One region of the Paenibacillus cineris genome, then DNA from elsewhere that is predicted to be linked to it. Evidence: riboswitches for the same ligand, from Rfam matches in the RefSeq annotation. Region 1 holds a riboswitch; the other holds the start of a gene.
The links. A riboswitch is a leader RNA that binds a small molecule or an ion and turns the genes downstream of it on or off. The one in region 1 is predicted to bind cobalamin.
Positions count from the first base shown of each region.

Region 2: another riboswitch for cobalamin. It lies ahead of KI379_RS01395 (ABC transporter substrate-binding protein); the one in region 1 lies ahead of KI379_RS23095 (ribonucleoside-diphosphate reductase subunit alpha).

Region 1 is NZ_BORU01000002.1:496,428-507,089, reverse strand. Features, by position in the region: gene KI379_RS23110 (YjcZ family sporulation protein) at 68-184, opposite strand; tRNA gene KI379_RS23105 (tRNA-Thr) at 623-694, opposite strand; gene KI379_RS23100 (MTH1187 family thiamine-binding protein) at 776-1,078, opposite strand; cobalamin riboswitch at 1,366-1,588, shown strand; gene KI379_RS23095 (ribonucleoside-diphosphate reductase subunit alpha) at 1,823-4,156, shown strand; gene KI379_RS23090 (ribonucleotide-diphosphate reductase subunit beta) at 4,668-5,699, shown strand; gene KI379_RS23085 (M50 family metallopeptidase) at 5,843-6,541, shown strand; gene KI379_RS23080 (DUF1328 domain-containing protein) at 6,665-6,829, opposite strand; gene KI379_RS23075 (MarR family winged helix-turn-helix transcriptional regulator) at 6,984-7,454, shown strand; gene KI379_RS23070 (hypothetical protein) at 7,629-7,805, opposite strand; gene serS (serine--tRNA ligase) at 7,795-9,090, shown strand; gene KI379_RS23060 (DUF1572 family protein) at 9,257-9,763, shown strand; gene KI379_RS23055 (LamG-like jellyroll fold domain-containing protein) at 9,970-10,662, opposite strand, start outside.
Region 2 is NZ_BORU01000001.1:255,924-266,585, forward strand. Features, by position in the region: gene KI379_RS01390 (histidine phosphatase family protein) at 1-225, shown strand, start outside; cobalamin riboswitch at 497-714, shown strand; gene KI379_RS01395 (ABC transporter substrate-binding protein) at 1,066-2,079, shown strand; gene KI379_RS01400 (FecCD family ABC transporter permease) at 2,079-3,125, shown strand; gene KI379_RS01405 (ABC transporter ATP-binding protein) at 3,122-3,901, shown strand; gene cobT (nicotinate-nucleotide--dimethylbenzimidazole phosphoribosyltransferase) at 3,995-5,065, shown strand; gene cobU (bifunctional adenosylcobinamide kinase/adenosylcobinamide-phosphate guanylyltransferase) at 5,062-5,655, shown strand; gene cobS (adenosylcobinamide-GDP ribazoletransferase) at 5,652-6,485, shown strand; gene KI379_RS01425 (cobyric acid synthase) at 6,502-8,115, shown strand; gene KI379_RS01430 (L-cystine transporter) at 8,356-9,750, shown strand; gene KI379_RS01435 (hypothetical protein) at 9,764-10,042, opposite strand; gene KI379_RS01440 (hypothetical protein) at 10,175-10,662, shown strand, end outside.

The sequences.
Region 1 (10,662 bases):
TATTTATAATAAAAAAAGCCCCTGCCAGCACTTAGCCAGCAGGGGCTTCCTCATTCATGACTTTTTATTACCAACAGAATGCCTTAACAATAATTACCAACAAAATAAAGAGCACCAGGATAGCACCTACGTTGCTGTGCAAACCGTAACCGTATCCTACGCCACCAACAACACCGTCGCTCATACATGTACCTCCTTTGTAAGAAAGTTAATATTACAATATGTACATTCCACCATTTGGTATGGGTAAACGCACTTAAGATTTGATTTTTTTCCTGATTGAAAACGCCCGCTTCGAAAGCGGGCTTTGCCTTACATCAAGGAAGTTTTTATGAGCCACCATACTATATGCCCTGTATAGGTAATTGGTTCTTACATATAGGTCTTTATCATTCCTGAATCTTGTCCTAATTTGGAATACCTTGCACGCCTCTGGATTGCTCATGCTGCACTGCTAGGACCTGCGACAGTTGTCAGGGGAAATTCATTTTCTTTTAATTGATGGAAAAAACACGCTTTACTCGACTAAAGGGCAGAAAAATGGTAGAAGATCGCCCAAATCAACAAAAAAGACGCGGTCTCCGAAATCCGGAAAACCGCGTCCTGTAAGGCTTATGAAAGATGCTGGTGAAGGGAATTGAACCCCCGACCTACGCATTACGAGTGCGTTGCTCTACCCCTGAGCTACACCAGCGTGGAAAATGAAATTTTCCGTCAAACAAAAACTATTATACAACTTCTTCTCCAAAATGCAATACTTCATTGCGATTGGAATTTACTTCAATTTGTTGCGGACCGATTGCAGCTTCTGGGCGCTGGTTGAGGCTTTGTCCCGTCTGTCGTCGATTTTGACCGAAGTGGATACGCGCTGCGCGCCGGCCAGGAACGGGGCTTCGTGAAGGGCTGCTATCGCCTGCCATACATCCGGAAGAGCTCCCTCAATGATCGTGCTCATCGACGTCAGCTCGTAGCTGATCCCCTTCTGCTCCGCCAGCACCTGCTGCATTTGTGCCACATAGGAGCTCAGGCTGGTCGTGGCCGTTCCGATCGGAATGACCGTTACCTCTGCAATTGCCATGGTCGTGCGCCTCCTTTATCCTTTTACAAGCGGATCGAACTTTATTCCTAATTTTATTGTACCCGACCGCCTATGGAATCGCAAAAGGATAGCCCGCAAAATTTTTTATTCGCGTTTTTCCTGCAAATTCCGCCCGATTTCTACCTTTTCCCCCCCTCTAGAGCCTAATCTCCAATGGTTCACAGTAGCGCCCCGGGGGTCCATCTGGTATAATTCTCATTGCTCGTCTTTTAAGAGGAACTAGGTTTACAAACACAATATATTGGGTTAAATTAGTATGAAAGCAACCAAATATAGTGGAAACAGGTGAACACGGCTCGATTTGCCAGGCGTTCATAATAGGGAAGCACGGTGTGAATCCGTCACGGTCCCGCCACTGTAACCGGAAGGCCGAGAGCTCCGAGCTTTCGGCACGATATCGGCTGAGGCCACTGTCCGTCACGCGGACGGGAAGGCGCCGAATATCGCATTTTCGGGAGTCAGGAGACCTGCCTGTTTTGTCTCACGAAAGGCCTACGAGGAATAGGTGCGTGATGCCAGTCGATATCTATACATAGGGTGATAGATATTTTTTCCCATGCTCGTAAATAGGGCATACGGGATCTAGCGGCATTTTCGTACCTGTGCTTCAGGTTCTTCGGAAATGCCTTTTGTATGGGCAAGCACAGCAAGAGCTCCCTCTTAACAGCATCGTCCTACTTTCCGTTATACCAAATATACAAACTTTGAAAGGAGATCTGCACCATGCCGCAGCTCGTTACCAAACCGAACAACCGCCAGCTGGCTTTTGATGAAATCCGTCTCTCCGTTTATGCCGACCGAATCCTGGAGGGGCTGGAGACCCTGGACAAGGAGCGCCTCCTCCGGGGCGTGCAGAGCAAACTGCGCCGCGAGGAAGTCACCGGCGACGAAATCAGCAGCGCGTTCACGATGTCGGCGCTTGAGCTGGTCACCAAGGAGGAGCCGAACTGGAAGTTCGCCGCAGCGCGCTCACTGCTGACCTCCCTGTACAAGAAGGCCGCTTACAACCGCCGCTACAAAGCCTATCCTGACGAGCCATATGGTGCGTTCTACCCTCTCATTACCGAGCTGGTGCAAAAAGGAATCTACCGCGAGGAGCTCCTCACCTGCTATACAAAAGAGCAAATTGAAGAATTGGGCCGCTGCATCGATTACAAATGCGACCTGCTGTTCGACTATATCGGTCTGCTGACCCTGTCCGACCGCTACCTGGCGCATGATTTCGACGGACGCGTTATGGAGCTCCCGCAGGAGCGCTACATGGTCATCGCCATGTACCTGATGCATACTGAGCCAGAGGACAAGCGCCTTGAGCTCGTGAAGGAAGCGTATTGGGCCATGAGCAACCTGTACATGACCGCCGCTACGCCAACGATGTCCAACGCCGGCAAGAAGGTTGCTGGACAACTGTCCAGCTGCTTTATCGACACGGTGGACGACTCGTTGGAAGGGATTTTCGACTCCAATACCGACGTGGCCCGTCTCAGCAAAATGGGCGGCGGCATCGGCGTTTACCTCGGTAAAGTCCGGGCGCGCGGCTCCGACATCCGCGGTCACAAGAACACCAGCTCCGGCGTCATTCCTTGGATCCGCCAGTTGAACAACACGGCGGTCAGCGTTGACCAGCTCGGTACCCGTAAAGGTGCGGTTGCGGTCTACCTGGACGTCTTCCACAAAGACATCCTGGCCTTCCTGGATCTGAAGCTGAACAATGGCGACGAGCGCATGAGAGCGCATGACGTGTTCCATGGCGTGTGCCTGCCGGATCTGTTCATGGAGGCCGTTGAGGCCCGCAGCGAGTGGAGCCTGTTCTGCCCGCATGAAGTGAAGAAAATCATGGGCTGGAAGGATGCCAACGGCCGTCCTGCGGGTCTTGAGGATTATTATGACGAAACGGTAGGTCAAGGCTCGTTCCGCGAGAAGTACGCCGAAGCGGTTGCCCACCCGCTGCTTCCAAGAATTACGGTGCCTGCGATCGACATCATGAAGCGCATCATGAAATCGCAGCTGGAAACCGGCACGCCGTACATGTTCTACCGGGATACCGTCAACCGTGCGAACCCGAACCGTGCACATGGCATGATCTACTCGTCCAACCTGTGCACCGAAATTATGCAGAACCAATCCGCCACCGTGGTGGAAAAAGAAGAACTCGTGACCAAGGACGGCCAAACCCGGATCGTCATTTCCAAGGTTCCCGGCGACTTCGTCGTCTGCAACCTGAACTCGATTCACCTGGCCCGTGCCGTTCCGGACAATGTGCTGGACCGTCTGGTGCCGATCCAGGTACGCATGCTGGATAACGTCATCGACATTAACAACATTGAAGTCCTGCAAGCCCAATATACGAACAGCCAATACCGCGCGGTTGGACTCGGCACCTTCGGCCTGCATCACCTGCTCGCCCTTAAAGGCATCCGTTGGGAGTCCGACGAAGCGGTTGAATATAACGACAATTTGTACGAAAAAATCAACTACCTGCTCGTCAAATCCAGCATGGAGCTGGCCAAGGAGAAAGGCCACTATCCGAAGTTCAAAGGCTCCGACTGGGAGAACGGCGCTTACTTCACAAGCCGCGGTTATGTCGACGGCGAGCATGAAGGCAAGTTCGTCACCACCGAGCAGTGGAAAGAGCTCCAGCAGGAAGTGCAGCAGAACGGCGTCCGCAACGCCTGGCTGTTCGCCATCGCACCGAACGGCTCGACTTCGATCATTGCCGGCTCCACCGCCAGCATTGATCCGCTGTACGACCTTCTGTCTTACGAGGAAAAAACGACCTACAAGATCGCCAACCCGGCTCCGGACCTGTCCGAGAAGACGATCTGGTATTACAAAACGGCATTCCTGATTGACCAGCATTGGTCCATCAAGATGGCCGCGGCGCGTCAGCGCCACATCGACCAGGCTCAAAGCTTCAATCTGTACGTTCGTCCGGATATTCGGGCGACGGAATTCCTGGAGCTTCACCTTCACGCCTGGAAAGCCGGCATCAAAACGACGTACTACGTCCGCAGCCGTGCGCTGACGATTGAAGAGTGCGAGTCGTGTGCGTCGTAAAAGATATTAAAGCCTAAAACCTTTTTCGATCCCTCCCAAACCCTCCCTTTCAAGGGAGGGCCCCGAGGGCGCTGCCCTCTGGACACCCGGAATGTTGCGGATGACCGGCGGGTGGCGGATTTTCTGATGTGAATATGTGCTGTGAGTCGCTTTCGTCCCCCTCCTGCTTTGCAGGTTATGGGGGACACGCTTTTACGTTTGAGCGGTGCGAGTGGTGGTCTCCTCGATTCTCGGAGACCCCTTGCGTCGCGCGGCTTTGCTCCCTGTTTTGGCTTCGCCAAAATACGGGAGGCTCGCCACGCGTCCGGTAAAACTGCCAACTAAAAACGGGAAAGGGCTACTGTATCAAACCTTATAAATACACTACTGCATGATAAGTACAAAACCATTTAGACAGATTGTTTGGGAAAGAGATGAATGATTTAGATCAACTGATATGGATTACAGCATTCTGCGATGGATGTTGATATATATGAGCAAGTAAAAACAGAACTACGAGGAGGAATCGAGTATGCAAATGCAAAAGATTTTTAACACCGAAGCGCCGAACCGCTCGACCCGCATCATCGAAGGAGAATGCTCGGGCATCCTGAACTGGAACGATATCCGCATGCCCCATATGTACAAATTGTATAAGGTTCTGCTGCTGAACCACTGGATCGCCGACGAAATTCCGATGGCCAAAGACGCGCAGCAGTTCGTCAACCTCGATCCGGAAGAGCAGCGCACCTTCAAGATCAACATTTCCTTGCTCGCCGTGCTGGACTCGATGCAGACGATGTTCATCGGCGACGTAAAGCGTTATTTTACCGATTCCTCGCTGGAGGCCATCTCGGCTATCATCGGGCAGCAGGAAGTCGTACACAACCAATCCTACTCCTACGTGCTGTCTTCGATCGTTTCGGAGCAGGAGCAGAAAGAGATTTTCGAATACTGGAAGCATGATCCGGTGCTGCTCGACCGCAACCGTTTCATCTCGGAAATCTACCAGGAGTTCCGCGACGAGCAGAATCCGCAAACGTTCTTTAGAGCACTTGTTGCCGACCTGATCCTGGAAGGCATTTTCTTCTACAGCACATTCGCCTTCTTCTACAACCTGGCCCGTGACCAGAAGATGATGGCGACCAGCCAAATGATCTCCTACATCCAGCGCGACGAGAACCAGCACTGCTACTTCTTCGGCGAAGTGTTCAAGCAGCTGCTCAAGGATTTCCCTGAGCTGAACACGAAGGAGAACACGGACTACGTCTACCGCACGATCGACCGCGCGGTTGAGCTGGAAACGAACTGGGCGCACTACACGCTCAGCGAGGTCAAAGGCATCGATCTGAATGAGCTGTCCGACTACATCAAGTACATCGCCAACAAACGCCTGAAAATGATGGGGATGGAAAAAGGCTACGAAGGCGTGGATTCCAACTGCATGCCATGGATTCGTCCTTTCTCCGACGAGGCGCTCAACGCCACCAAAACGGACTTCTTCGAAGCCAAATCCCGCAACTACGGCAAGGTCGGCGACGACAACGGATTCGACGATCTGTAAGCCGCTCGCCTGCAATATGCTAGTTCCGCAACAACCGGGAAGTGCTGCTCCGCTGCGCTTCCCTTTTTTATTGGATCGTGTATGATGGAACAAAAGATATTAGATCCGCATGTTACCGTTTGGAAAGGAGCTGCCCGTTGCCCGTGAATAAATCCTTGAAGGCTGTCTTGTTTCTTGTCGCATCCGCGATTCTGACCCGGCTGATCCCGTTCTCCTCCTGGTTCCGCACCCTGGATACGATGATTCATGAGTTCGGCCATGCGGTCGTCACCCTGCTGCTCTCCGGTAGGGTTCTGCGCATTGAACTCAATGCCGATCACAGCGGGACCACCTACTCCTATTTATCCTCCGGCTGGAGCTCCGTGCTCGTCTCGCTGTCGGGGTATACGATCGCTTCCATCTTCGCTGTGCTTCTGTTCTACGGGTACGCCAAACGTAAGCAGGCCGCCGGGCTGATCCTGATCACGCTGCTGGCTGCCGTCAACCTGCTCTTTTTTGTCCGGAACAGCTACGGCGTTTGGTGGCTCGTCATCTTTATGGCGCTGAACATCGTGTTTTATTTGCTGGGCAGCACCGTGCGCAATTTCTATTACCTTCTGCTCGCCTTCCTTTGCCTGGAAGAATCGGTTGTTGGGCCGCTTACCCTGGCCATTACTTCCTTGACCAATCCGCGGCAGGCCGGTGACGCGGCCAACCTGGCTCACATGACGGTGCTCCCTGCCATCGCCTGGTCGGTGCTGTTTCTCCTGTTTGCGCTTTGGTGCACCACCCAAAGCCTTACCTTGTTTTGGCGGAAGCCCGCGCGAAAGCCTGCAGCAAACACCAGCATGCGGACCGGATAAAACTTACACCGTTTCGAATTCTCTCAACCCAAAAAAAAGGCTTGTCCCACACGTATGTGGGCGCAAGCCTTTTCTGCTCTTATCGAGTGTTCGTATGAACTGGGATCAGCGGCGCAGCATGCGTCAACTGCTACGTCTTCTGCCAAAAATCAGCGACAGAATAAACAGGATCAGGAAGACGAAGAACAGCACCTTTGCGACGCCAACGAGCGCAGAAACGATGCCGAAGAAGCCGAAAATCGCAGCTACGATGGCAATGATCAAAAACAAAATCGCGAGTCCGATCATCGTGATCACCTTTCTTTCGTTAGAATGTGGTACTTGTTTTTAACCCTGAATCGGAGATTTGAACCTTGAAAAATGCCCCAAATCCGCATATAATTTGTCCATATTTGAACTGTTCATCAATGAACAAATTAATAAGCGAAAGGTTGCCTGAGCCATGGATCACCAAGAACGCCAAGATCCTCAAATCAAGCTGGCCGCTGAAGTCGTTCAATCCTTTTCTGGCATTCAAAAACGCCTTCTGGAGTTTACCCGCAGCAACGCGGAGGGACTAGGATTAACCGTGCTGCAGCTCGCCATCCTGAACACGCTGTATACCGCGCCCGGCATGACACTAAGAGAATTAACCGAGCGTCTCTCTTCTCCTAAAAGCACCCTTAGCGTTCAAGTGGAAGGCCTCGTCCAATCGGGATTGGTGGACCGTGTTATCTCCGAAACAGACCGCAGGGAGGTCAAATTGAGCCTTACCGCTGTTGGACGGGAGCGATCCCTTCAGTCGGCGGCTAAGCCCCGCTCCTACCAAGCCATGGCGTATGCCCTCGAGCAGCTCCCCGCTTCCGATGTGGAGAGCCTGCTCCGCATTCACCAAAACATACAAAAGCTTTTGGAGGAGTACACATCCAGGTAAGGGATGTATGTATATTGTGCTTTTGATCGGTTTACGCTATACTAAACCGCAAAGAACTGAACAGTGACATTACGCCGATGAACAGCATCCAACTGTGAGGCGTTTTCGACCGGAGCGGATGGCGATTCCCGCGTGTACGCAGCATGACAGTGCAGCGGCTCCTCCATTCTCTCTCTAAGTTAACCGGCCTCCGTCCGTTATCGCGGAACCAAGCGGATCGGCACTGCCTTCGGGCAGGCTGGTCAAATTGGGTGGCACCGCGAGCAAGCGCTCCTCGTCCCAAGGGATGAGGGCGCTTTTTGTATTTTTACAGGACAAAAGGACAAAGGAGACGGTATCGATGTTAAACATTCAATTCATCCGTGACCATCAGGAACAGGTACAGCAAGTCGCGGAGCAAAAAAACATTCCCTTTCAGGTGGACGATCTGCTGGAATGGGACGAGAAGCGGAGAAGGCTGCTGCAGGAGACGGAATCGCTAAGGGCTCAGCGCAATGAGCTGACCAAGAGCATCGCGGGACTGCTGAAGCAGGGCAAGGACGAAGCCGCGGAGCAGCTTAAGGGCCAAGTGAAGGAGATTAACCGCAGCCTGGACGGCTGCGAAGCCGGTCTGCGCGAGGCAACCAGCAAATTTGAGGAACTGATGCTGCTCGCCCCCAACGTTGTCTCGGAGGACACGCCGATTGGCAAGGACGACAGCGACAATGTGGAAGTCCGCCGGATCGGGACGCCGCGGCAATTCGATTTTGAGATGAAGGATCATGTCACGCTCGGCGAGCTGCACGATCTGTTCGATATTCCGCGCGGGGTCAAGACGGCGGGCAGCCGCAGCTATTATTTGAAGGGAGCTGGCCTGTTCCTTCATCTGGCCGTACAGCGGCTGGCGATTGACCTCCTGGCCTCGCGCGGATTTACGCCGATGGACGTACCGGTCATGGTCCGTCCCGAAGCGCTGGCCCGATCGGGATTTTTCCCTACCGGGAAGGATCAGACCTATGAGCTGGCCGGTGAGGACAAGTGGCTCGTCGGCACTTCGGAGGTGTCGCTGGTGTCGTACTACAGCGACGAAGTGATCGACGCCGCCCTCCCTATCCGGCTCGCGGGCGTGTCGAGCTGCTTCCGCCGGGAAATCGGCTCGGCGGGCCGCGACGTACGCGGCTTATACCGCGTCCACCAGTTCGCCAAGGTCGAGCAGGTCGTTCTCTGCGAGAACGATCCCGCGGCGTCGGAGGCGATGCTTCAGGAAATTACCGGCCATGCCGAGGAGATCCTGCGGCTGCTGGAGCTTCCTTACCGGGTGATGGCCGTCTGCACCGGAGACATGTCGCAGAAGACGTATAAGCAGTACGACATCGAAACCTGGATGCCGAGCCGCGGAGCCTACGGCGAAACCCATTCGTCGTCGAATCTGCTCGACTTCCAGGCCCGGCGCTCGAACATCCGCTACCGCGATGCGGAAGGCAGGCTGCAGCACTGCCATACGCTGAACAATACGGCCGTGGCCTCGCCCCGCATTCTGATTCCGCTGCTCGAAAACCATCAGCGGGAAGACGGATCGATTTACATTCCGAACGCCCTTCGGCCTTATATGGGCGGCATCGCCGAGCTGGTCCCCCCCGTCCCCAAAGAGGAGTAACCGCGGACTATTGGGGATATGGGAGATCAGGAATGGCAGGAGCGGCGATAAAACCGGAAGACCCGAAAATGAAAAGATATTGTAGAGTCACCTCCCTGCTTGCCGGGAAAGAAGAACGGCCCCTATACTGGTTTAAAAAAGTTATTTTATAGCGGAGGTGGTTGGAATGAGCGCCCACGATATCGGGACCGAATATTTCCGGGTGGTCAACGAGAAATTCGCCGAACTGAAACGTTCCGCCGAGAAGGCGATCGCGCAGGTTCCGGACGATAAGCTGAATTGGTCGTTAAACGAAGACTCCAACAGCATTGCGGTTATCGTTCATCATATGAGCGGGAACATGATCTCCCGCTGGACGAACTTCCTTGATTCCGACGGGGAAAAAGAAGGCCGCGACCGGGACAGCGAGTTCGAGGGCACCGTGGCCTCAAGAGAAGAACTGCTGGACATCTGGAACCGCGGCTGGGGCGTCTTTCTGAAGGCGCTAGGCTCCCTCAGCAGCGATGACCTGCTGCGGACCGTCTACATCCGGGAAAAGCCGCATTCGGTGCTGGAAGCGATCGAACGGCAGATGTCGCACTATTCCAGCCATATCGGGCAGATCATTTACATCGCCAAGCAGATTCAATCGGACGCTTGGGAGACGCTGACGATTCCGCGCCGCAAGAGCTAGCGGATGAAAGGCCTCCTCTATCGGGTGATTTTGCCCACAGAACATTAGCCTAAGCAAAGGCAGCGCAATAATGCCGAGAATGGGAACCTGCTGGTTCGCCGCCCCGGCCGATATCAGTGAGTCGTCAAAAAGGGACAAAGTGAAAAGAGTTTCCTCTTTTCACTTTGTCCCTTTTTATTACCGCCTGCCTTGGGGTATGCTCATGTTTAAGACGGATTCTTGGCCAAATCCGCTGCCTGCGCTGGCGTCAGTGCGCCATCGTACACGCGCAGCTCGTCGATCAGCCCTTTAAACGGCGGATCCCACCAGTTGACGCCCAGGCTAAAGCTTGCCTTCGTGCCGGTAAACCAGTCCGGGAAGTTCGCTCCCTTGAACTTCTGCACCCCATTTACGTACACGGTCAGCGTGCCATTCTCCGCGGAAAAGGCCAGATGCGACCACTCGCCGGTCGGAATGGTCAGTCCGGTCGCCCCGTCATACCAGATCGTGCTGCCCGACCAGACCATCGTATTGTTGGCGACGGCTCCCCGTGGCACGAGGCTCACCCAATGGTCGCCGTCCTTCGCGCCAAAGAAGGCCGTCGTGTACGTCGTCAGCTCCTCCGGTTTGATCCACAGCGCAACCGAATAGGCATTGCTTGAAATCAGTCCGTCCGGCAGCCGGATCCCGGAGGCTCCATCGAACTTGGCGGCCTGGCCTTGTCTGCCCTCGGCGAAGGTGATGCTGCCGCCGGACTTGTCAATCCGGTCGCCGGTCACCGTACCTGCGGCAAACCGCCCCTGACTGTCCGCAAAGCTGCCATCAAGGCCGTAATAAGCAGACAGCTTGGCGTCCTGGTACGGCAGAACGGTCACCGTAAAGGACTTCGTCAGCGAAGCGCCGCCTTTGGTGATTGTCGC
Region 2 (10,662 bases), on a different contig from region 1:
CTTTCCCGATCGCAAGGACCGGAAGGCACCGGCCCCGATTCTCAGGTTCAGCCGAAAATGCTGATCGTCGCCCATGGCGGCGTCTTGCGGCAGCTCGCGGTCCGCCTCGTCCCGGGGCTGTCCTTCTGGGACGTTCACGTTAAGCCCGGGAGTTTGCTGCGGATCCGGCTGAGCTTCACTAACGAAACCGGCGGTTGGAGCGGTATGCTGGTGAATGAAGCTTGAGAGAGGATGCAAACAAGGTAATGGTCGTCATCGACCGGTCAGAGCTTTTCTGCACTCCGGCAACGGGAAACGGCGAAAGGGCTCAGGCAGCCTTCATGCAAGGGCGCGCTTCCCGAATCGTCCGTTCCCCCGAGTTTGGACATGCTTGCGGGCCCGCGTCCGGGCACGCGACCGGATATGTATCCCGGCAAATGCCGGACACAAAAATTCCATTGTCACCCGCAGGCTTTTCCCCTATAATCAGGACAAAAGAAGCATGGCCAGGATAATTGAATAGGAGTGCTTGTGAGGTCCCGGAAGCTGTCTGCCGTATAAGGCGAGCGTTGATCCGGGTGAAAAGGGAAGCCGGTGCAACTCCGGCACGGTCCCGCCACTGTAAACAGGTATGTCCCCAGGAAGCCACTGTCCCGCAGCAACACGGGATGGGAAGGCGGGGACGATTTTACCCAGCCTGTAAGTCAGGAGACCTGCCTCACGAGAGGAAATGACGGTCCTTCGAGGAAAGGATTACGTTTCACGTGCCCTTCATAACGCATGTTCGCCGCAGCTCAAGCAAGCATTAGCTTGACCACTTGACCTCGCAGCATGCTACAAGGCACACCGGTCCATCGCGGCGATGCCGCGGGATGTTCCGTGCAGACGTAATCCCTGATTCTTGATCGAACAAGAGTCAGGGTTTTTTAGTTGACAAAGAATGGAGGGCAGACGCCATACGCCTGCTCATGGTGAGCAGTGGCGCTGCAACTCTAGCATTTCCGTCAGGTTTATTCCGTTTTCGTATACCGGTCAGGCCTCTTTTGTGCAAATTATTCGATAGACAAAGAGGGAGAGAAAGAAATCATGAACGTAACCTTGAAACGCTGGTCCACAGGCCTTGCGGCGCTGCTGCTTGCCTTATCATTGAGCGCCTGCGGCGCCAAGAACGAAGATAGCTCCGCCTCGCAGCAGCCTGCTGCCCAAACGGAGCAAAACACGGATAACAGTGCGTCGCAGACAAAGACAGACGAACTGAAAACAACCTATCCGCTGACCATTCAGGATGCGACGGGAGAGTCCTTTACTTTCAAGGAAGCGCCGAAGCATATTATCTCGGTATCTCCTGCAGAGACGGAGGCGCTCTTTGCGATTGGTCTGGACAGCGAGATCGTTGGGGTATCCGATTATGACGATTATCCGGAAGCAGCCAAGTCCAAGGCGAAAATGGGCGGCATTACTAAACCGAACGAGGAAGCGATCATTGCGGCCCAGCCGGACATCGTATTCACGGGCATTTCGATGAGCGAGGAAGCGGTGAAGAAGCTGCGCGACCTTGGCATTCAAATTTTCAAGACCGATCCGAAAACGGTCGATGACGTCATCAAAAATATCGAAACCTACGGCCTCATCACCGACCATCAGGCGGAAGCCAAAGCGGTGGTCGACAAGATGAAGCAGGAGGAAAATGAGGTTACCGAAGCAGTCAAATCGCTGACGCCGGAGCAGAAGAAAAAGGTATACATCGAATTTTCCCCGGGCTGGACGGTCGGCAAGGGCGAGTTCATGGATGAGCTGATCACCCTGGCCGGCGGCGTGAACGTGGCGGCGGACACCGAGGGCTGGAGCGAAATCAGCGAAGAGAAAATCATCAAGGACAACCCGGACGTGATTTTGTATGCCAACAGCGTCATCGACGAGAAGACGAAGAAAAGCCTTGGCGACATCATTAAAGGCCGCAGCGGCTGGGACCAGATTACAGCCGTCAAGAACGATGCGGTCATCGGTCTTGACGACAATCTGCTGAGCCGTCCGGGCCCGCGCGTCACGCAGGGCTTGAAGGAAGTGGCGAAGGCCATTTATCCGGACCTGTTTAAATAATGAGCAAAAAGCTGGCAGGCTATGGAGGAATCGGCATCGTCCTGCTCGTCCTGACCCTGCTGATCTGTCTGGGGATCGGCTCGGTCGCGCTGCCGATCCGGGACATCGCCCTCATTCTGCTGCACCGGATTCCATGGATCGGGAGCCATATCGACCCGACGTGGAACGCATCGTTTGAGCAGATTATTGTGAAGGTGCGGCTGCCGCGGATTCTGCTGGGCATGCTGGTCGGCGCGGCTCTGGCCGTGGCCGGCTCGGGATTTCAGGGCGTGCTGCGCAACCCGCTCGCCGATCCGTTTACGCTCGGGGTTTCCTCGGGGTCGGCGGTAGGCGCGTCGTTCCTGATCTTTTTCGGGCTGCAGTATTCGTTTTTCGGCGGCTGGACGCTGCCTGCGGTCGCTTTCGTGACCGGAATGCTGACGCTGTGGATGGTCATCGCGTTGGCCAGGGAGAGCGGAAAAATTCCGACGAACAGCCTGATTCTGTCAGGCGTGGTGATGCAGTCCTTTCTCGGAGCGGTCGTATCCTTCCTTTCGGCGATGTCGAACCGGACGATCAATGAAATTATATATTGGACAATGGGCAGCCTCAGCCTGCGTGGATGGTCGTATACGGCCATCCTTTTGCCGTATTTTCTGGTGGGATTTGCGGTGGTCTGGAGCCGGACCCGCGCGCTGAATCTATTGTCCTTAGGTGAGCGGCAGGCGGCCCATATGGGAATGAACGTGGATCGTGTGAAGCTGGGGGTGCTGCTCGTCAGCACGCTGCTCACGGCTGCCGCGGTGTCGGTTGCGGGCATTATAGGGTTCGTCGGACTCGTCATTCCGCATGTGATCCGACTGATCACCGGTCCCGATTACCGGCTGATCGTTCCGCTGTCGGCCATCGGCGGAGCTGTCTTCATGGTCTGGGCTGACACGATCGCCCGCTCCCTGCTGGCGCCGACGGAGATTCCGCTCGGCGTGGTGACGGCCTTCGTAGGCGCTCCGTTTTTTGCCTATTTGCTGTACCGGAACAAAAAGCAGCGGAAGGGGAGATGGACATGATCGAGATCAGGGAAGCAGGGAAACAGTATGGCGGCATCACAGCTCTCCATGGCCTCAACTGGTCGGTTCGGGAAGGCGAATGGTGGGGGATTATCGGGCCGAACGGCAGCGGCAAGTCAACGCTGCTGCAGCTGATCTCCGGCGTGGAGAAGGTCAGCAGCGGCGAGGTGCTGATTCACGGCAAACCAGCCTCTGCCTATAACCGGAAAATCCTCTCCCGCATGATGGCCGTTCTCCAGCAGGACGGCCTTCCTCCTGTCCATTATCCGGTCAGGGAAGTACTGGAGATGGGACGTTACCCGTACCAGGATTGGCTCGGCCGGGACGAGGGCGGCGATCCTGACGCCTTGATCGAGAACATTATGGAGAAGCTGCAGCTGCACGCGCTTGCGGACCGCCCGCTGGATGAGCTGAGCGGCGGGCAGCGCCAGCGCGTCGCCCTAGGCAAAGTGATGGCGCAGGAGCCGCAGATTCTGCTGCTTGACGAGCCGACGACGTATCTGGACATCCGCTACCAGCACCAGTTCATGGAGCTGGTGGCACAGTGGCGGAAAGAAGAAGGCATCACGGTCGTCGCCGTCCTGCATGATTTGAACCTGGCGGCGCAGTTTTGTGATAAACTGCTGGTATTAAGGGACGGGCAGGCGGTCGGAATGGGAACGCCGGAAGACATGCTTACCGAGGAAACGATCCGTCTGGTATACGGTATTGAGCCGGTCATTGTTCCCCATCCGGTCAGCGGTATTCCGCAGGTGCTGGTGACCAGGCAGCGGTAGGATTAAAGCAGCCCGGAGGAGAGTGCGGAAAGTAAGCGTGCTGTGAGTTGATCGGTTTGAAGGCAGTTTTACGAGAGAGGGAGTAGATGCAAGATGAACGAACTTTTGAAGCAGTACGTGGAGCGGATTCAGCCCCTGGATGAGACCGCGTCAAAGGAGGCGGCTGCCCATATCGCCAACCTGACGGTACCGCCGGGCAGCCTCGGCAAGCTGGAGTCGCTGGTAATCCGGCTGGCCGGCATAACCGGAGAGACGAAGCCGTTGTTCGAGCGCAAAGAGGTTATCATCATGGCTGCGGACCACGGGGTGTGCGAGGAAGGTGTCAGCGCCTTCCCGCAGGAAGTGACGCCGCAGATGATTCTCAATTTTCTCGCCGGAGGCGCGGCGGTCAACGTGCTGTCCCGGCTGGCCGGCGCGGACATCGTCTGCGTCGACATCGGGGTGAAGAGCGACCTGGCCCATCCGCAGCTGGTGTCCCGCAAGGTACGGTACGGGACGGCCAATATGGCCAAGGGGCCGGCGATGACCCGCGAGGAAGCAGAGCAGTCGATCCTGACCGGCATCGCCGTCGTCGAGGAAGCGGTGGCGCAAGGCGTCCGCATCTTCGTTACCGGCGAAATGGGCATCGGCAACACGACGGCCAGCTCGGCCGTCATGTGCGCGCTGACCGGCACGCCGGTCAAGGAAGCGGCCGGACGCGGGACAGGCCTGACCGACGAGCGCCTGCTTCATAAGATCGGTGTCATCGAGAAGGCGCTCGCCGTCAACGCGCCGGACGCGGCCGACCCGATCGATGTGCTCGCCAAGGTCGGCGGGCTCGAAATCGGCGGCCTGGCCGGCGTCATCCTCGGCGCCGCCGCCCATCGATGTCCCGTGGTCATCGATGGATTTATTTCCAGCGCCGCCGCTCTGCTGGCGCGGGCGATCTGTCCGCTGGCCGCGGAATACATGATCGCGTCCCACGCCTCGCATGAGCAGGGGCACCGCCTGCTGCTGCAGGAGCTCGGGCTGGCGCCGATGCTTGACTTGGACATGCGCATCGGCGAAGGCACTGGCGGCGTGCTCGGCCTGACGCTGGTGGATGCCGCATGCCGCATCGTGCGCGAGATGGCCACCTTCGAAAGCGCCGGCATCTCCGGCGGCGAGGCGGTGACGTCCGAGTGAGCGTACTCGTAACAGGCGGCGCCCGCAGCGGCAAAAGTTCCTTTGCAGAGCGCTTGATGATGGCCCACGCCGGGCAGGCGGTGTACGTGGCGACGGCGCAAGCCTTTGACCGGGAGATGGAGGAGCGGATCGCCCTCCATCGGCAGCAGCGCACCGAAGCGGCGTATCCCTGGGAGACCCGGGAGGAGCCGCTGCGGCTGGCAGAGCTGCTGCTGGCGCTGCGCGCGGCTCAGGCTGATCCTGCTGGCGCAGCTTTATCCGCGGAGGATCGCGCGCCGGCCGTGCTGGTGGACTGCCTGACCTTGTGGCTGTCCAATACGCTTCTGGCGCTGGAGGGCGAGGAGGATATGGAACCGCGCCTCATGGAAGTCATCAACCAGCTCGTGGAGCAGATTCAGGCGTATCCCTCTCCGCTGGTTCTGGTCACCAATGAGGTCGGTGACGGCATCGTGCCGGAATACCGGCTGGGCCGGGTGTTCCGCGATTACGCGGGCATCTTGAACCGCAAGGTAGCGGCTGTCAGCGACCAGGTTTTTCTGGTAACGGCCGGCATTCCGATCGAGCTGAAGAGCAGGGAGTATCACCTATGAAAATGAACGTTCAGGCGGCTGCGGCCGCTTTTCAATTTCTGACCCGTTTTCCGGTCAAGATGACTTTGGATTATACGCCGGAGCTGTTTCGCCGGAGCACGCGCTTCTATCCGCTGGTCGGGCTGGCGGTCGGCTTGACCGTCTGGATCGGTGGAGCGGCCGCTTCGTATCTGCTTCCGCCGCTTCCTGCCGCCGTGCTCATGCTGATTCTGTGGGTCGGCCTGACCGGAGGCCTGCATCTCGACGGCTGGATGGACACGGCGGACGGCCTGCTCAGCTACCGCTCGCGGGAGCGGATGCTGGAGATCATGAAGGACAGCCGGGTCGGGGCCATGGGCGTCATGGCCTGCGTGCTGCTCCTCCTGCTGAAGGCATCGCTGATTTACTCGCTGCTGCTCGGCGGCCTCCCGCCGCTGCTTCTGCTGCTGCCGCCGGTATGGAGCCGCTGGTTCATGGTCCATGCGATGGCTTCCTGGCCGATGGCGCGGGGCAAAGAGGGACTGGCGGGCAGCTATTTCAACGGCATGACCCGGAAGCAGAGCATGGAGTCCTTCCTGCTGGCGGCAGGGCTCACCCTGATCGCGGCGCTGCTGTCTCCGCTGCTTCCCTACGGACCTGCCGGGATCTGGAATTATAGAGGCATCACCTGGCTTCATGCCGGATTAGCCTGGCTGCTGCTTCCTTTGGCGGCATGGGCTGCCGGATGGTGGGCAGGGCGGCGGATGGACGCCAAGCTCGGCGGCTTAACGGGCGACACCTACGGCGCGCTGAACGAGGGCATTGAGACTGTGCTTCTGCTCGTGCTGACCATACTTATCTACCGTTTTTGACAAGGGGGCAGACGCGATGGAATTAACCGATACAACACGGAAGGACGGCTTACCGGGAGCCGTGCTGATGCTGCAGGGAACGGCTTCGGACGTCGGCAAAAGCGTCGTGACCGCGGCGCTCTGCCGCATCTTCGTGCAGGACGGATACCGTACGGCACCGTTCAAGTCGCAAAATATGGCGCTGAATTCCTATGTGACCGCGGACGGCAAGGAAATCGGACGGGCGCAGGGGATGCAGGCCGAAGCTTGCGGGATCGAGGCGACCACCGATATGAACCCGATTCTGATCAAGCCGACGGGCGATATGCATTCGCAGATCGTCGTTCACGGGCGCCCGCTGGCACACATGAGCGCGACCGATTACCGCAGCCGCTTTCTGCCGGAAGCGAAGGACACGGTGCTGGAAGCCCTCGACAGGCTTCGTAGGCAGTACGACATCGTCGTGATGGAAGGTGCAGGCAGCCCGGCCGAGATTAATCTGAAGGACCGGGACATCGTCAATATGAACCTGGCCGGCTGGGCGGATGCGCCCGTGCTGCTCGTTGCGGACATCGACCGGGGCGGCGTGTTCGCGTTCCTGGTGGGTACTTTAGAGCTGCTGGAGCCCCACGAACGGCAGCGGGTAAAAGGTTTTATCATCAACAAGTTCCGGGGAGACTTGTCCCTGCTGCAGCCGGGGCTGGACTGGCTGGAGGAGCGGACCGGCATTCCTGTGCTGGGCGTGCTTCCGTATATCCCGGACATCCGCATCGAGGCCGAGGATTCCGTCGTGCTGGATGAGCTGACCGCCAAAGGGCAGTCCAGCCCGGAAGCGGACATCGACATTGCCGTCATCCGCTATCCGCGCATTTCCAACTTCACCGACTTTGACCCGCTGCAGGAGGAAAGGGACGTCCGGGTCCGCTTTGTTACCAAGGCCGCCGATCTCGGTCATCCGGATGTGATCATCCTGCCGGGGACGAAGGATACGATCGGGGACCTTCAGTATCTCCGCAGCCAGGGCTTCGATCTGGCGATCGCCGCAGCCGTCGAATCGGGCGATGCGCAGCTGGCCGGCATCTGCGGAGGGTACCAGATGCTCGGCAAAATGCTGCATGATCCGGACGCCGCCGATGGAGGCGTCGCCCGTGAGGAGGAAGGACTCGGGTATTTGCCGGTCGCAACGACGTTTGCCAAAGAGAAGCGTACGGTCCGGGTGACCGGCCAGGTTGCGGACCATTCTCCTCTGCTGCTGTCCGCGGAGAGCCGATGCCTGCTGGCCGCCGGCGAACCGATTTTCGTCGAAGGATACGAAATCCATATGGGGCAGAGCCGCAGCCTGAAAGGGGAGCAGATGGCCCCGGTGTTTAAGCTGGGGCCGGACGGAGAGCAGCCGGCCGCTGAAGGCTGGGGGACGCTGGATGGGCGGATCTGGGGCACCTATCTGCACGGGGTGTTTCATAACGACCGGCTTCGGCGTTTATGGCTTGACCGGATCCGGGAGAGCAAAGGGCTCCGCCCGGTGAAGGAGACTTTCTCCGCATCGGGGCTGAAAGAGCAGGAGTTTGACCGGGTTGCGTCGCTCGTCAGAGAGCATCTCGATCTGGAGCAGGTGTATCAAATCATGGGGATATCCGCCAAGACGGTATAGTTTTGAGCAGGATGCGGGTAATAAGTAGAAGTCATTCCGAAGTACACTTGGCGAATGGCTTCTTTTTTCTTTTTTTACAGCAAATTCTAACATGAAATTAACCCTACCCAAATAGTATGAATTATGCTACACTAAAGTCCAGTTTCACAGATTGCCCAAAAAAGCAAGCGACCTGCCCGCGGGCAAGCCGCAGGGACAGGCGTTAACATTATTGTTATAAGAGGGGAGAACGAAAGAGAGATGGACACACTTTGGACTGTGGTGAACGTCGTTGTGATGCTCATCCTGATCGGCCTGTTGATCTGGATGCAGAAGAAGCACGTATCGTTCACGAAACGCGTATTTACCGGCCTTGCGCTCGGTATTATTTTCGGATTTATCCTTCAATGGGCCTTCGGCACGCAATCGGAGGTCGTCAGCAAGTCTACCGACTGGTTCAGCCTTGTCGGCAGCGGTTATGTCGGCTTGTTACAAATGGTCGTCATCCCGCTGATCATGGTTTCGATCATTTCGGCGATCATGAACCTGAAGGGCAGACAGAACCTCGGCAAAATGAGCGGCTCGATCATCGCTGTTCTGCTCATCACCGTAGCGATTGCAGCTTCGGTAAGTATCGTAACCAGCTTGTCTTTTAACCTGAAGGCGATTGAGATCCAAGCGGGAGACCGCGAACAAGCGCAAGGTCAGAAGCTGGAAGAAAAAGTGGGAGACGTGAAGGACAAATCGATCCCGCAGCAGGTGCTGGAATTCATTCCAACCAATCCGTTCGCGGATATGACCGGAGCACGCCGCTCCTCGACGCTGGCTGTCGTTATTTTCTCGGCCTTTATCGGAGTTGCCGTTCTCGGCATTGACCGTAAAAAACCGGAGCAGGCGGCTACCTTCCGCAAAATGGTCGAAGCGGTCTATGCGGTGGTCCTGCGAATCGTTACACTGGTGCTCAGGCTGACGCCATATGGCATCCTGGCCTTGATCACGAAGACGACCGCTACCACGAATATCGATGAGATTCTGAAGCTCGCCAAGTTTGTCGGCGCTTCGTACGTGGCCCTGATCGTCATGTTCATCATTCATTTGATTCTGATTACGCTGTTCGGGTTCAACCCGATCCAATACGTACGCAAAGTTTTCCCGACGCTCGTCTTCGCGTTCACTTCCCGTTCCAGTGCGGCAACCATCCCGCTGAACGTGGAAACCCAAACGAAGAAGCTTGGAGTATCGGAAGGGATTGCCAACCTGTCGGCAACCTTCGGTGCCACAATCGGCCAGAACGGCTGCGCCGGTATTTATCCGGCGATGCTGGCGGTGATGATCGCACCGACGGTCGGCATCGATCCGACAAGCTGGGATTTCATTATTAAACTGATTCTGATCGTAACCATCAGCTCCTTCGGGGTTGCCGGCGTCGGCGGCGGTGCCACCTTCGCATCCCTGATCGTCCTGTCCACAATGAACCTGCCGGTGGCGCTCGCCGGTCTCCTGATCTCGGTTGAACCGCTGATCGACATGGGACGCACGGCGCTGAACGTCAACGACTCGATCACGGCCGGTCTGATCTCGAGTAAAATTTTGAAAGAGAACGACCAGGATACGTTTAACAACAATCATGTTGAGCTTGACTCGGCGCATGCGTAAGCTTGCGGACGCGTCAGAAGAAACCAAAGCCTTTGCGGGCTTTGGTTTCTTTTTTTGATATGAGAAAGTATAGCTTGAGAGGATCGGCATTTTTAGTTTGTAATAAAAATCTAGACCATTCGACGTTATTTTCTGCGACCAAAGGACTGGCTGACGAACCCAAGCGAACTGTCCTCAGGGCGGGGAGGGGCCGCGGAGAAAGGATACGTACCGCAGCAAGGCTTAACAGCGCTGAGATGTTTGAGAGCCCCGCACCATCGGGCAAAATAGATTCGTCAACAAACAATTCCAAGAAATGAGCCTTTGGCCGCAGTCCCTAAAAAAAGGAAAACACCGCACCTTCGCGAACATGTTAACCATCCGAAATGACATCCCACGATCGCCACCTGGAAGGATACTCTTACAAATTCAGGAGGGAATGAGCATGAAAAAGACGAAATGGCTGCTGAACATCGGCCTGCTGGGCACGCTGCTGCTATCCGGATCGGCTGCGGCTTTTGCGGACGACGCGGAGCTGGTACCGATTGAGACGCTGAAACCGGCGGTCCCCATGGTGAAACCGGTGCTGACGGGAACGGGCGGATCCCTGATCCTGAGCGACTCCCCGGAATCCCCTAAAGTTGAAGGCGCTTACTACAGGGATGCGGTGACCGGATCGTTCCGCGTATTTTGGCATCATCAAAATATGACCGGCGAGCCGCTGACCGTGGCCGTGGCTGTGACCAACACGTCCGCCGAGCCTGTCATGCTGTTCTCGGAGGGGATCGGGCTTGCGACGGATTATTATCCGGATGTCGCCGGTCAGACGGCCTTGGCTGATTTTATGAGCAATCGTGCGGCCCAGAAGAAGGAAGCAATCCTGCAGCCGGGAGAGAGCTATTATTTGACCGCCCTTGCGGAAAATACGCACAC